Regions from separate parts of the Kribbella sp. VKM Ac-2566 genome, predicted to be linked through region 1. Evidence: predicted binding sites of a transcription regulator. Region 1 holds the regulator's gene; each other region holds the start of a gene.

Region 1 (3,274 bases):
ACCCGCGTGCCGGTGTCGACGCCGCCGGGGATCTTCACGGTGACGGTACGGCGGGAGCGCACGCGCCCGTCGCCAGAGCACTCGACGCACGGGCTCGGGATCGTGGTGCCGTAGCCGCGGCAGTTCGGGCAGGGGCGCATCGTCCGCACCTCGCCGAGGAACGACCGCTGCGTGTGCGTGACCTCGCCACGCCCGTGGCAGATCTCGCAGGTGACCGGCTCGGAGCCGGCCGCCGCGCCGGACCCGCTACAGGTCGGGCACAGTACGGCGGTGTCGACCTTGAGCTCCCGCGTCGTGCCGAACGCCGCCTCGGCCAGGTCGATCCGCAGCGGGATCAGCGCGTCCTGACCGCGCCGGGTCCGCGGCCGCGGCCCGCGGGTGGCTCCGCCGGTCTGGCCGAAGAACGCGTCCATGATGTCGGTGAACGTGAACGCCTGGCCGAAGCCGGCGCCGCCCGGTCCACCGGCCGCGGAGGCGAACGGGTCGCCGCCGAGGTCGTGCATCTGCCGCTTCTGCGGGTCGCTGAGCACCTGGAATGCGCGCCCGATCTCCTGGAACTTCTGGTGCGCGTCCTCGGAGTCGTTCACGTCCGGGTGGTACTGGCGTGCCAGCTTGCGGTACGCCTTCTTGATCTCGTCCGCTGAAGCGTCACGGCTGACACCTAGGACGGCGTAGTAATCGGTGCTCATACTCCAGACCAGGGGTTGTCTTGATTAGGATTCGGCCAGGATCTGGCTGACGTAACGCGCGACGGCGCGCACTGCGCCCATCGTGCTCGGATAGTCCATGTGGGTCGGTCCGACGATGCCGAGGGTGGCGAGCGCCTCCGACTGCGACCCGTACCCGGTCGCGACCACCGACGTGGTGGCCAGCTCCTCGAACGGGTTCTCGTGACCGATGCGAACAGTCAGCGTCTGCGGATTGGTCGCTTCACCGAGCAACTTGAGGAGGATGACGTGCTCCTCGAGCGCCTCCAGCACCGGCTTGACGTTCCGCTCGAAGTCGTCGCCGTACCGGGTCAGGTTGGCCGCGCCGCCGACGGCGATCCGCTGCTCGCCGACCTCGTCGGTGAACGCCTCCAGCAAGGTGGTGACGATCGCCGCGACCAGTGACCGGTCGGCCGGCGCGAACTGCTCCGGCACGCCGGCCAGGGACGTCGTCGCGTCGGTCAGCCGCTGCCCGGCGAGCGCAGTGTTCAACCGGGACCGCAGGTCCGCGATCAGTTGCTCGTCGACATCGTGCGGGTGCTCGACGAGCCGTTGCTCGACCCGGCCGTTGCTGGTGATCAGCACCAGCAGCAACCGCCGGGGGCTCATCGTGACGACCTCGATGTGCCGGACGCTCGACCGGTTCAGCGACGGGTACTGCACGACGGCGACCTGGCGGGTGATCTGGGCGAGCAGCCGGACGGTACGGCGGACGACGTCGTCCAGGTCGACCGCTCCGGCCAGGAACGACGTGATCGCCTTCTTCTCGGCGCTCGACAGCGTCTTGACCGTGCTCAGCTTGTCGACGAACAGCCGGTAGCCCGCGTCGGTCGGGATCCGGCCGGCGCTGGTGTGCGGCTGGGTGATGTACCCCTCCTCCTCCAGCGCAGCCATGTCGTTACGCACGGTGGCCGGGGAGACGCCGAGGTTGTGCCGGTCGACCAATGTCTTCGAGCCGACCGGCTCATGAGTGGCCACGTAGTCCTCGACGATGGCGCGGAGCACATCCAGCTTGCGTTCGTCGAGCACGCGCACCACCCTCTCCGACTGTCCTGGCACTCAATCGCTCGGAGTGCCAGTCTAGGCGGTCTCGGGCGACGCTCCCAACGGAACGGGCGCGGGACGTGCCACAGTGCTCGCCACATCCACCGGCTGATCCTGTACGGCGGCCTCCAGCAACGACTCCAGTACGTCGAGCACGTGGTAGGCCAGCGCGCCGTCGGCCCGGTGCGGTTCACCGTTGCGGATCGCCCGGGCCATGTCCGCAACACCGACCCCGCGACCCGCACCCGCGTACCCGCCGGCGACCGGCACCTCGGTCCACTCGCGCTGCGCGGCGGTCGCGATCTCGACCGTGCCGTCGAACCCGTTCGGGTCCGGCACCGACAGGCTGCCCTCTGTCCCGTGCACCTCGATCCGCGGCAACCGCGCCGCCCACACGTCGAACGACATCAGCACCGTGGTCAACGCACCGGACTCGTGCTCCAGTACGCCGGTGACGTGCGTCGGCACCTCGACGGGGAACGTTGTACCGGCTCGCGGACCGGTGTGGATCCGGCGCTCCTGCTTCGACTGGCCGGCTCGCGCGGTGACCCGGCGTACCGGACCGAGGAGGGTGACCAGGCTGGTCACGTAGTACGGCCCCATGTCGAGGACCGGGCCGCCGCCGGGCTGGTAGTAGAACTCCGGCGCCGGGTGCCAAAGCTCGTGGCCGGGCGTGACGAACGACGCGGTCGCGGCATGCGGTACGCCGATGTCGCCGCGGTCGATCACCGCACGAGCGGTCTGCGTACCGGTACCGAGGACGGTGTCGGGCGCACAGCCGACGCGGACGTTGTTCGCGGCGGCGTACTTGAGCAGCGGCTCCGCCTCGGCGCGGTCGACGGCGAGCGGCTTCTCGCCGTACACGTGCTTGCCGGCTTCCATCGCGGCCTGGTGCACCGGTGCGTGCGCAGCCGGGATCGTCAGATTGACGACAATCTCAATGTCGTCAGCCGCGTACAGCTGCTCCGGCGAGACCGCGCGGATGGCCGGGTTCTTGTCGGCAATCGTTTGAGCACGCGCCAGGTCCAGGTCGGCGACGGCGACGACGTCGACGCCGGGGAGCTTGCCGAGGTGGTCCAGGTAGGTGCCGGAGATAACACCCGTGCCGACAATGCCGACGCGTGTCACCGGCCCACTCACTTGCTCGCCCACAGCAGACCCCTTTCGATGATCGTGCGGACCTCGGGCGTCTCCAGGTCGTCGAGCTTGTGGCCGACCGTGCAGACGAAGACCTTGCCCTCGCCCCAGGTGCGGGTCCAGACGGCCGGCATCACAGCGCCCTCGATCCACGGGTAGTCCGGGTGCGACTCGAACGTCGTCGTCGCGAGGACGGTGTTCGTCGGGTCGTAGTGGATGTAGTACTGCTCGGTGTGCACGTCGAAGTGCGTGATGCCCTCGACGATCGGGTGATCGGCCTGCTCGGGCACCACCTCGACGCGGTAGTCGGTGAACCCGTGCGGGTGCGAGATGAACTGCCCGCCGGTGATGAAGCTGTAGTCCACGTTCTTGCGGAACGAGTCCGC
Region 2 (3,274 bases), on a different contig from region 1:
CTCACCGGTCGCGGCGTTCAGACCGTGACCCGGCTCGAGGTTGCGAACCTTCTCCACCACGACGCCGCCCTCGAGGCCGGCGTTCACTGCGATCTGCTTCAGCGGCGCCTCGACGGCCTTGCGCACGATCTCCGCACCGGTCGCCTCGTCACCGTCGAGCTCCAGCTTCTCGAACGCCACCACGGACGCCTGCAGCAGGGCCACGCCGCCACCGGCGACGATGCCCTCCTCGACGGCCGCCTTCGCGTTGCGAACGGCGTCCTCGATGCGGTGCTTGCGCTCCTTCAGCTCGACCTCGGTGGCCGCGCCGACCTTGATGACCGCAACACCGCCGGCCAGCTTGGCCAGGCGCTCCTGCAGCTTCTCGCGGTCGTAGTCGGAGTCCGACTTCTCGATCTCGGCACGGATCTGGTTCACCCGGCCGGTGATCTGGTCCGCGTCGCCCGAGCCCTCGACGATGGTCGTCTCGTCCTTGGTGACGACGATCTTGCGGGCCTGGCCGAGCAGCTCCAGGTCGACGGTGTCGAGCTTGAGGCCGACCTCCTCGGAGATCACCTCGCCGCCGGTGAGGACGGCGATGTCGACCAGCATGGCCTTGCGGCGGTCACCGAAGCCCGGCGCCTTGACGGCGACGGCCTTGAAGGTGCCCTTGATCTTGTTCACGACCAGGGTGGCCAGGGCTTCGCCCTCGACGTCCTCGGCGATGATCGCCAGCGGCTTGCCGGTCTGCATGACCTTCTCCAGCACCGGGACCAGGTCCTTGATGCTGCCGATCTTGCTGTTCACGACCAGGATGTACGGGTCGTCGAGGACGGCCTCCATCCGGTCCGTGTCGGTCACGAAGTACGGCGAGATGTAGCCCTTGTCGAAGCGCATACCCTCGGTGAGCTCGAGCTCGAGGCCGAAGGTGTTGCTCTCCTCGACGGTGATGACACCTTCCTTGCCGACCTTGTCCATCGCCTCGGCGATGATCGAGCCGACCTGGGTGTCCGCGGCCGAGATGGACGCGGTCGCCGCGATCTGCTCGCGGGTCTCGACCGGCTTGGCCAGCGCCAGCAACTGCTCGCTGACGGCCTCGGTCGCCTTCTCGATGCCCTTCTTCAGGCCCATCGGGTTGGCGCCGGCGGCGACGTTGCGCAGCCCCTCGCGGACGAGAGCCTGAGCCAGCACGGTGGCGGTGGTCGTACCGTCACCCGCGACGTCGTCGGTCTTCTTGGCAACTTCCTTGACGAGCTCGGCCCCGATCTTCTCGTACGGGTCCTCGAGCTCGATCTCCTTGGCGATGGAGACGCCGTCGTTGGTGATCGTGGGGGCGCCCCACTTCTTCTCCAGAACGACGTTGCGGCCCTTCGGGCCGAGCGTCACCTTGACGGCGTCGGCGAGGGTGTTCATTCCCCGCTCGAGGCCGCGGCGCGCCTCTTCATCGAAAGCAATCAGCTTGGGCATTCTCCGCGAGTCCTCCCGCGTCGAGTCATTGGTGGTTCAGCCGGCCGGGATGCCCGCGACGGACGGCACCGACCCGCGACGCTCATGTCCCGCCGCGCTCCGGCACCTCATCGAGGCCGTCTTCTTGCACACTCCACCGGGCGCGAGCATTATCACTCTCACCCATGGAGTGCTAACCAAGTATTAGCACTCGACCCAATCGAGTGCAAGCCAGCCCCCGGGCTACGGTGCTCCTATGGTGCACGTACGCCCGGCCGGACCGGACTCCTGGCCCGACGTCGCGACCGTCATGGGCGAGCGCGGCGACCCGTCCCGCTGCTTCTGCCAGTACTTCCGCCTCCGCGGCAAGGCGTGGTCCGGCAGCAGCCCGGAGAACAACCGCGAGGCCCTCAGGAGTCAGGTCTGCGACGACGAGCAACCGCCCGGCGTTCTCGCGTACGACGGGAACGCCCCGGTCGGCTGGTGCGCCGTCGGACCGCGTACGTCGTACCCGCGGGTGCTCGCCTCACCCAACTGGCGCACGGACCACCCGGACGCCTGGGTGATCACGTGCTTCGTCGTACCGGTAGGGCACCGCCGCCAGGGCATCGCCGGAGAGCTGGTCCACGGCGCCCTCGACCTGGCCCGCTCCCACGGCGCCCGCACGGTCGAGGCCTGCGCCGTCGACACCACGATCGCCGGCCGCATCCCGTCCGCCGACTTGTATCGCGGCCCGCTGTCCGTCTACCTCGACGCCGGCTTCACCGAAGTCAGCCGCACCAGCCCGCAGTGGGTGCTGGTCCGCCGTGGTTCAGCTGGTTAGCTGGGCGATCAGGTACTTCGGGGCGGTGAGGCGCCAGGCTTCTGTGACCAGTTCGCGGAGCTCTTCCTCGTCGGCGAGGTCTACCTGGATGAGGAGCCAGGCAAAGCGGCCGCTCGCCCAGGACGGGGCGTAGACCTCGGGGTTCTCCGCGACGAGCGCCTCCTGCTCCTCGCGGAGTGCCTTCAGGTGCAGGCGGGTCTGGTCCTCGGACAGGTACGCGAAGCTCTTGTTGCGGACCTTGAAGACCGGCTGCCCCGCCCACCCCTCCTGCTCCTCGGCGCCCGGCAACCCCGCCATCACCTTCACCACCGCCTGCACGTCCATACCCAGCACGCTAGGCGGCCCCACCGACACTTTCCTCAGCCCGCAACCGTCACCGTCACCGTCGAGCCGACGGGCAGCAGCGTCCCGACAGCGGGCGAGACGCCGAGGATGGTGCCGTCCGGATAGCTGGGCGACATCACCCGCTTGTACTGCACCTTCAGTCCCGCGGCCGTCAGCAAAGGCGTGTAGCTGCGTGCGAGCGGTCCCGTTGGCGCGCCTCCGAGAGACGAGTAGCTGGGAACACCGGACCGGTCCCGCAGGATCTGGATCCGGTCCAGGATCCGATCGACGTCCTCGGCGCTCGTGGACGACTCGGCGTAGAACCACACCTTGAGCGACGGAATACCCACGGCGCCGATGCACACCCTGGTGCCCTGCCAGCCGCCCATGCAGCTCGTTCGCTGACGCTCAGCCCGCACCCCGTCGACCAGGATCGTCTCGTCGGCGTGGTAGCCGAGGCTCGGCGGCACACCGGTCAGCTGCACGCTCTCGACACCCTTCGGCCGATCCGACTTACAGAGGTGCACTGCGCTGGGATCGTCTATCTGAACGGTGTCCTGGTACGGCGTGCCGCAGCTGCTCTTGTTGGTCGGCCAGGCGGCCGGGATGGCGATGGCTGCGTGGCCGAAGCCGACCAGGCGCATCGCCGGCGGTGGCGGGACTGGGGTCGGTGAGGTGACCGGAGCAGTCTGCGTGGGCGAG
Region 3 (3,274 bases), on a different contig from region 1:
ACGTGCCTGGGGAGAGCTGCCCCGACCAGAGGGCCGCCTCCTTGACCTCACCGGAGTCGCTGATCCATTCGGCTTCCACACCTTCGGGGATCGCGTCGTGCGGGATGCCGGGCGCGACCTTCACGCACGCAGTCCGCTGCAGGAGCTGGGTGACGAAGGACCATGGCGGTGAGTACGCGTTGTGGTCGAACACCCGCCGTCCATCGGCCCGGCGCGCGGGGTCTGCGAAAACCACGTCGTACGGCGTGAGGTCGGTGGACTCGGCTTCGCCTACCAGTACCTCGCCGGACAGCCCCAGTGCGGACAGGTTGGCGCGGGCGGTGGCTGCCGTCTCTGGATCGCGTTCGACTCCGGTGACGTGCAGTCCGGCGCGTGCGGCGCTGATGAGGTCGCCGCCAATTCCGCATCCCAGATCGACCACGCGGGCGCCGGGCAGGGTGGCTGCGAGGCGTGCGGCTCGGTGGGTGCTGACCGTGGTGCGGGTGGCTTGCTCAAGGCCGTCTGGGGTGAAGTACATGCGTTCTGCGTCCGGTCCGAACTTGGCGACGGCGCGGTGGCGTAGTGAGGCTTGGGTGACCGCAGTCGTGACAAGCGGTGCGTCGTACCGGCGTCTGAGCTTCTCGACGAGCTGGAGCTCGTTGCCAGGGCGGTACTCGGCGCAGGCAGCAGCCAGTACCTCAGCGCCCGGACCCTCGAGCAGCGCGGTGACACTCACCCCGCAACTTTAGAGGGGGCTCGAACAGCTCCTGCTCCAGCTGCGGGTTGCCATCGAGTACAGCCGCCAGTTCATCGCGGAGCGGGTCTTCGGGCCGTAGATGCCGTCCACTACCAGGTGGTGCTTGCGCTGGACGGTCTTGACGACCGCGCGGGTGTTGCTGCCGTAGATGCCGTCGACGGCGAGCTTGGAGCCGTAGCAGAAGTTCAGGTTGCGCTGGAGGACCTGGATCGCGGTCTCCGGGTCACCTGTCCGGCTGGTGCCGCGGTACGGGTCGTCGCCGTACATCAGGTTGCAGGTGGTGCTGGTGCTGCCCAGGATCGACGGCATCGGGATGCCCCAGCTGCGGTTCACCGGCACGAGGCGCGCGGACCTGCACTGCGGCAGAGCGGCTGCTGCTTTCAGCTCGGCGGCCGCCGCGTCGTGGGCGACAGGCTGGTCGGCCGGCGCCTTGGCCGCCGGCGCTTCGGAGACCGGCGCTGTGGACACCGGCGCTGCGGCGGGTGGTGACGGGTCCTTCGACGCGTTGGCGGCGACGGCGCCAACGGCGACCGCGCCGATGGCGGCCAGTAGCGCGATCGTCCGTCCGGACGGCTTCGGCAGCGCCGGTAACTTGAACGCCATGGCCCCTCCTCTGATCGCTCTGAGAGAACGGTCGCACGTGCCGGCGGGTCCGGCCCAGCGTTCGGCCACATTCCGTACCCGCCCGATCACCGGGTTGCCGAGATTGTTTGGCACTCGAGTTGACCGAGTGCTAATCGCGGCCTAGATTCGGTGTTGGCACTCTCGGTGTGAGTGTGCCAACGGTCCGGCCTCCTGACCCCCGCGACGGCAGGGGAGCGCGACCACATGTCACAGACAAGCGAATTCGACCGTGGAGGTCAGCAAGTGTCGGTCACGATCAAGCCGCTCGAGGACCGTGTCCTCGTCGCGCCGCTCGAAGCCGAGCAGACCACGAAGTCCGGCCTGGTGATCCCGGACACCGCCAAGGAGAAGCCGCAGGAGGGCGAGATCCTCGCCGTCGGCCCGGGCCGGATCGACGACAACGGCAACCGCGTCCCGCTGGACGTCAGCGTCGGCGACAAGGTCATCTACTCCAAGTACGGCGGCACCGAGGTCAAGTACGACGGTCAGGACTACCTGATCCTGGGCGCCCGCGACATCCTCGCAGTCGTCAGCAAGTGACGAACGCCCGCTGTTCCTGACTGACACCGCCCCGGAGCCTCTGGCGCCGGGGCGGAGTGGGTCCGGGACAGCGGGCCTCGCTCCTGCAACGAGAGACATACGGAAAAGGACTGGTTTTCTTCATGCCGAAGATCCTCGAGTTCGACGAGAACGCGCGGCGCGCGCTGGAGCGTGGCGTCGACAAGCTCGCGAACACGGTGAAGGTGACGCTGGGCCCGAAGGGCCGCTACGTCGTCCTGGACAAGAAGTGGGGCGCCCCGACCATCACCAACGACGGTGTGACCGTCGCCCGTGAGGTCGAGCTGGACGACCCGTTCGAGAACCTTGGTGCGCAGCTGACCAAGGAGGTCGCCACCAAGACCAACGACATCGCCGGTGACGGCACCACCACCGCGACGGTGCTGGCGCAGGCTCTGGTGCACGAGGGCCTGCGGGCGGTCGCCGCCGGCGCCAACCCGATGGGCCTCAAGCGCGGTATCGAGGCGGCCGTCGAGGCCGTGTCGGCCAAGCTGGTCGAGACCGCGCGGCCGGTGGACGACAAGGGCGACATGGCCCACGTCGCCACCATCTCCGCCCGGGACGCCGAGATCGGCGGCCTGATCGCGGACGCGTTCGACAAGGTGGGCAAGGACGGTGTGATCACCGTCGAGGAGTCGAACACCTTCGGGACCGAGCTCGAGTTCACCGAGGGTATGCAGTTCGACAAGGGCTACATCTCGCCGTACTTCATCACCGACGCCGAGGCCGGCGAAGCGGTGCTGGAGGACCCGTACATCCTGATCCACCAGGGCAAGATCTCCGCGATCGCGGACCTGCTGCCGCTGCTGGAGAAGGTCGTGCAGTCCGGCAAGGCGCTGCTGATCATCGCCGAGGACGTCGAGGCCGAGGCGCTGTCGACCCTGGTGGTCAACAAGATCCGCGGCAACTTCACCTCGGTCGCCGTCAAGGCGCCGGGCTTCGGTGACCGCCGCAAGGCGATGCTGGAGGACCTGGCCGCGCTCACCGGCGCGCAGGTCGTCGCCCCCGAGGTCGGGCTGAAGCTCGACCAGGTCGGCCTCGAGGTGCTCGGTTCGGCACGCCGGATCGTGGTCTCGAAGGACAACACGACCGTCGTCGAGGGCACCGGCAAGGCCGAGGACATCGAGGGCCGGGTCAGCCAGATCAAGTCCGAGATCGAGCGCACCGACTCCGACTGGGACCGCGAGAAGCTGCAGGAGCGGCTGGCCAAGCTGGCCGGCGGCGTCTGCGTCATCAAGGTCGGCGCGGCCACCGAGGTCGAGCTGAAGGAGAAGAAGCACCGGATCGAGGACGCGGTGTCCGCGACCCGGGCCGCGATCGAGGAGGGCATCGTCGCGGGTGGCGGTTCCGCACTCG

Evidence for each region. Region 1 encodes HrcA, which represses chaperone genes, less so after heat shock. Its sites were predicted from a motif close to TTGGCACTCGNNNNNNNCGAGTGCCAA; they were not measured.
Region 2: groL (chaperonin GroEL) is a predicted target of HrcA. The motif match lies at 1,630-1,656, and genes of this name have one in related genera.
Region 3: groES (co-chaperone GroES) is a predicted target of HrcA. The motif match lies at 1,447-1,473, and genes of this name have one in related genera.

Annotation. Positions count from the first base shown of each region.
Region 1 is NZ_SODT01000008.1:863,639-866,912, forward strand. It holds gene dnaJ (molecular chaperone DnaJ) at 1-689, opposite strand, end outside; gene hrcA (heat-inducible transcriptional repressor HrcA) at 714-1,736, opposite strand; gene EV647_RS07040 (Gfo/Idh/MocA family protein) at 1,788-2,903, opposite strand; gene EV647_RS07045 (ThuA domain-containing protein) at 2,888-3,274, opposite strand, start outside.
Region 2 is NZ_SODT01000012.1:595,344-598,617, reverse strand. It holds gene groL (chaperonin GroEL) at 1-1,446, opposite strand, end outside; gene EV647_RS29985 (GNAT family N-acetyltransferase) at 1,682-2,248, shown strand; gene EV647_RS29980 (MmcQ/YjbR family DNA-binding protein) at 2,237-2,572, opposite strand; gene EV647_RS29975 (PASTA domain-containing protein) at 2,608-3,274, opposite strand, start outside.
Region 3 is NZ_SODT01000012.1:554,294-557,567, forward strand. It holds gene EV647_RS29765 (methyltransferase domain-containing protein) at 1-715, opposite strand, end outside; gene EV647_RS29770 (peptidoglycan-binding protein) at 725-1,339, opposite strand; gene groES (co-chaperone GroES) at 1,604-1,900, shown strand; gene groL (chaperonin GroEL) at 2,023-3,274, shown strand, end outside.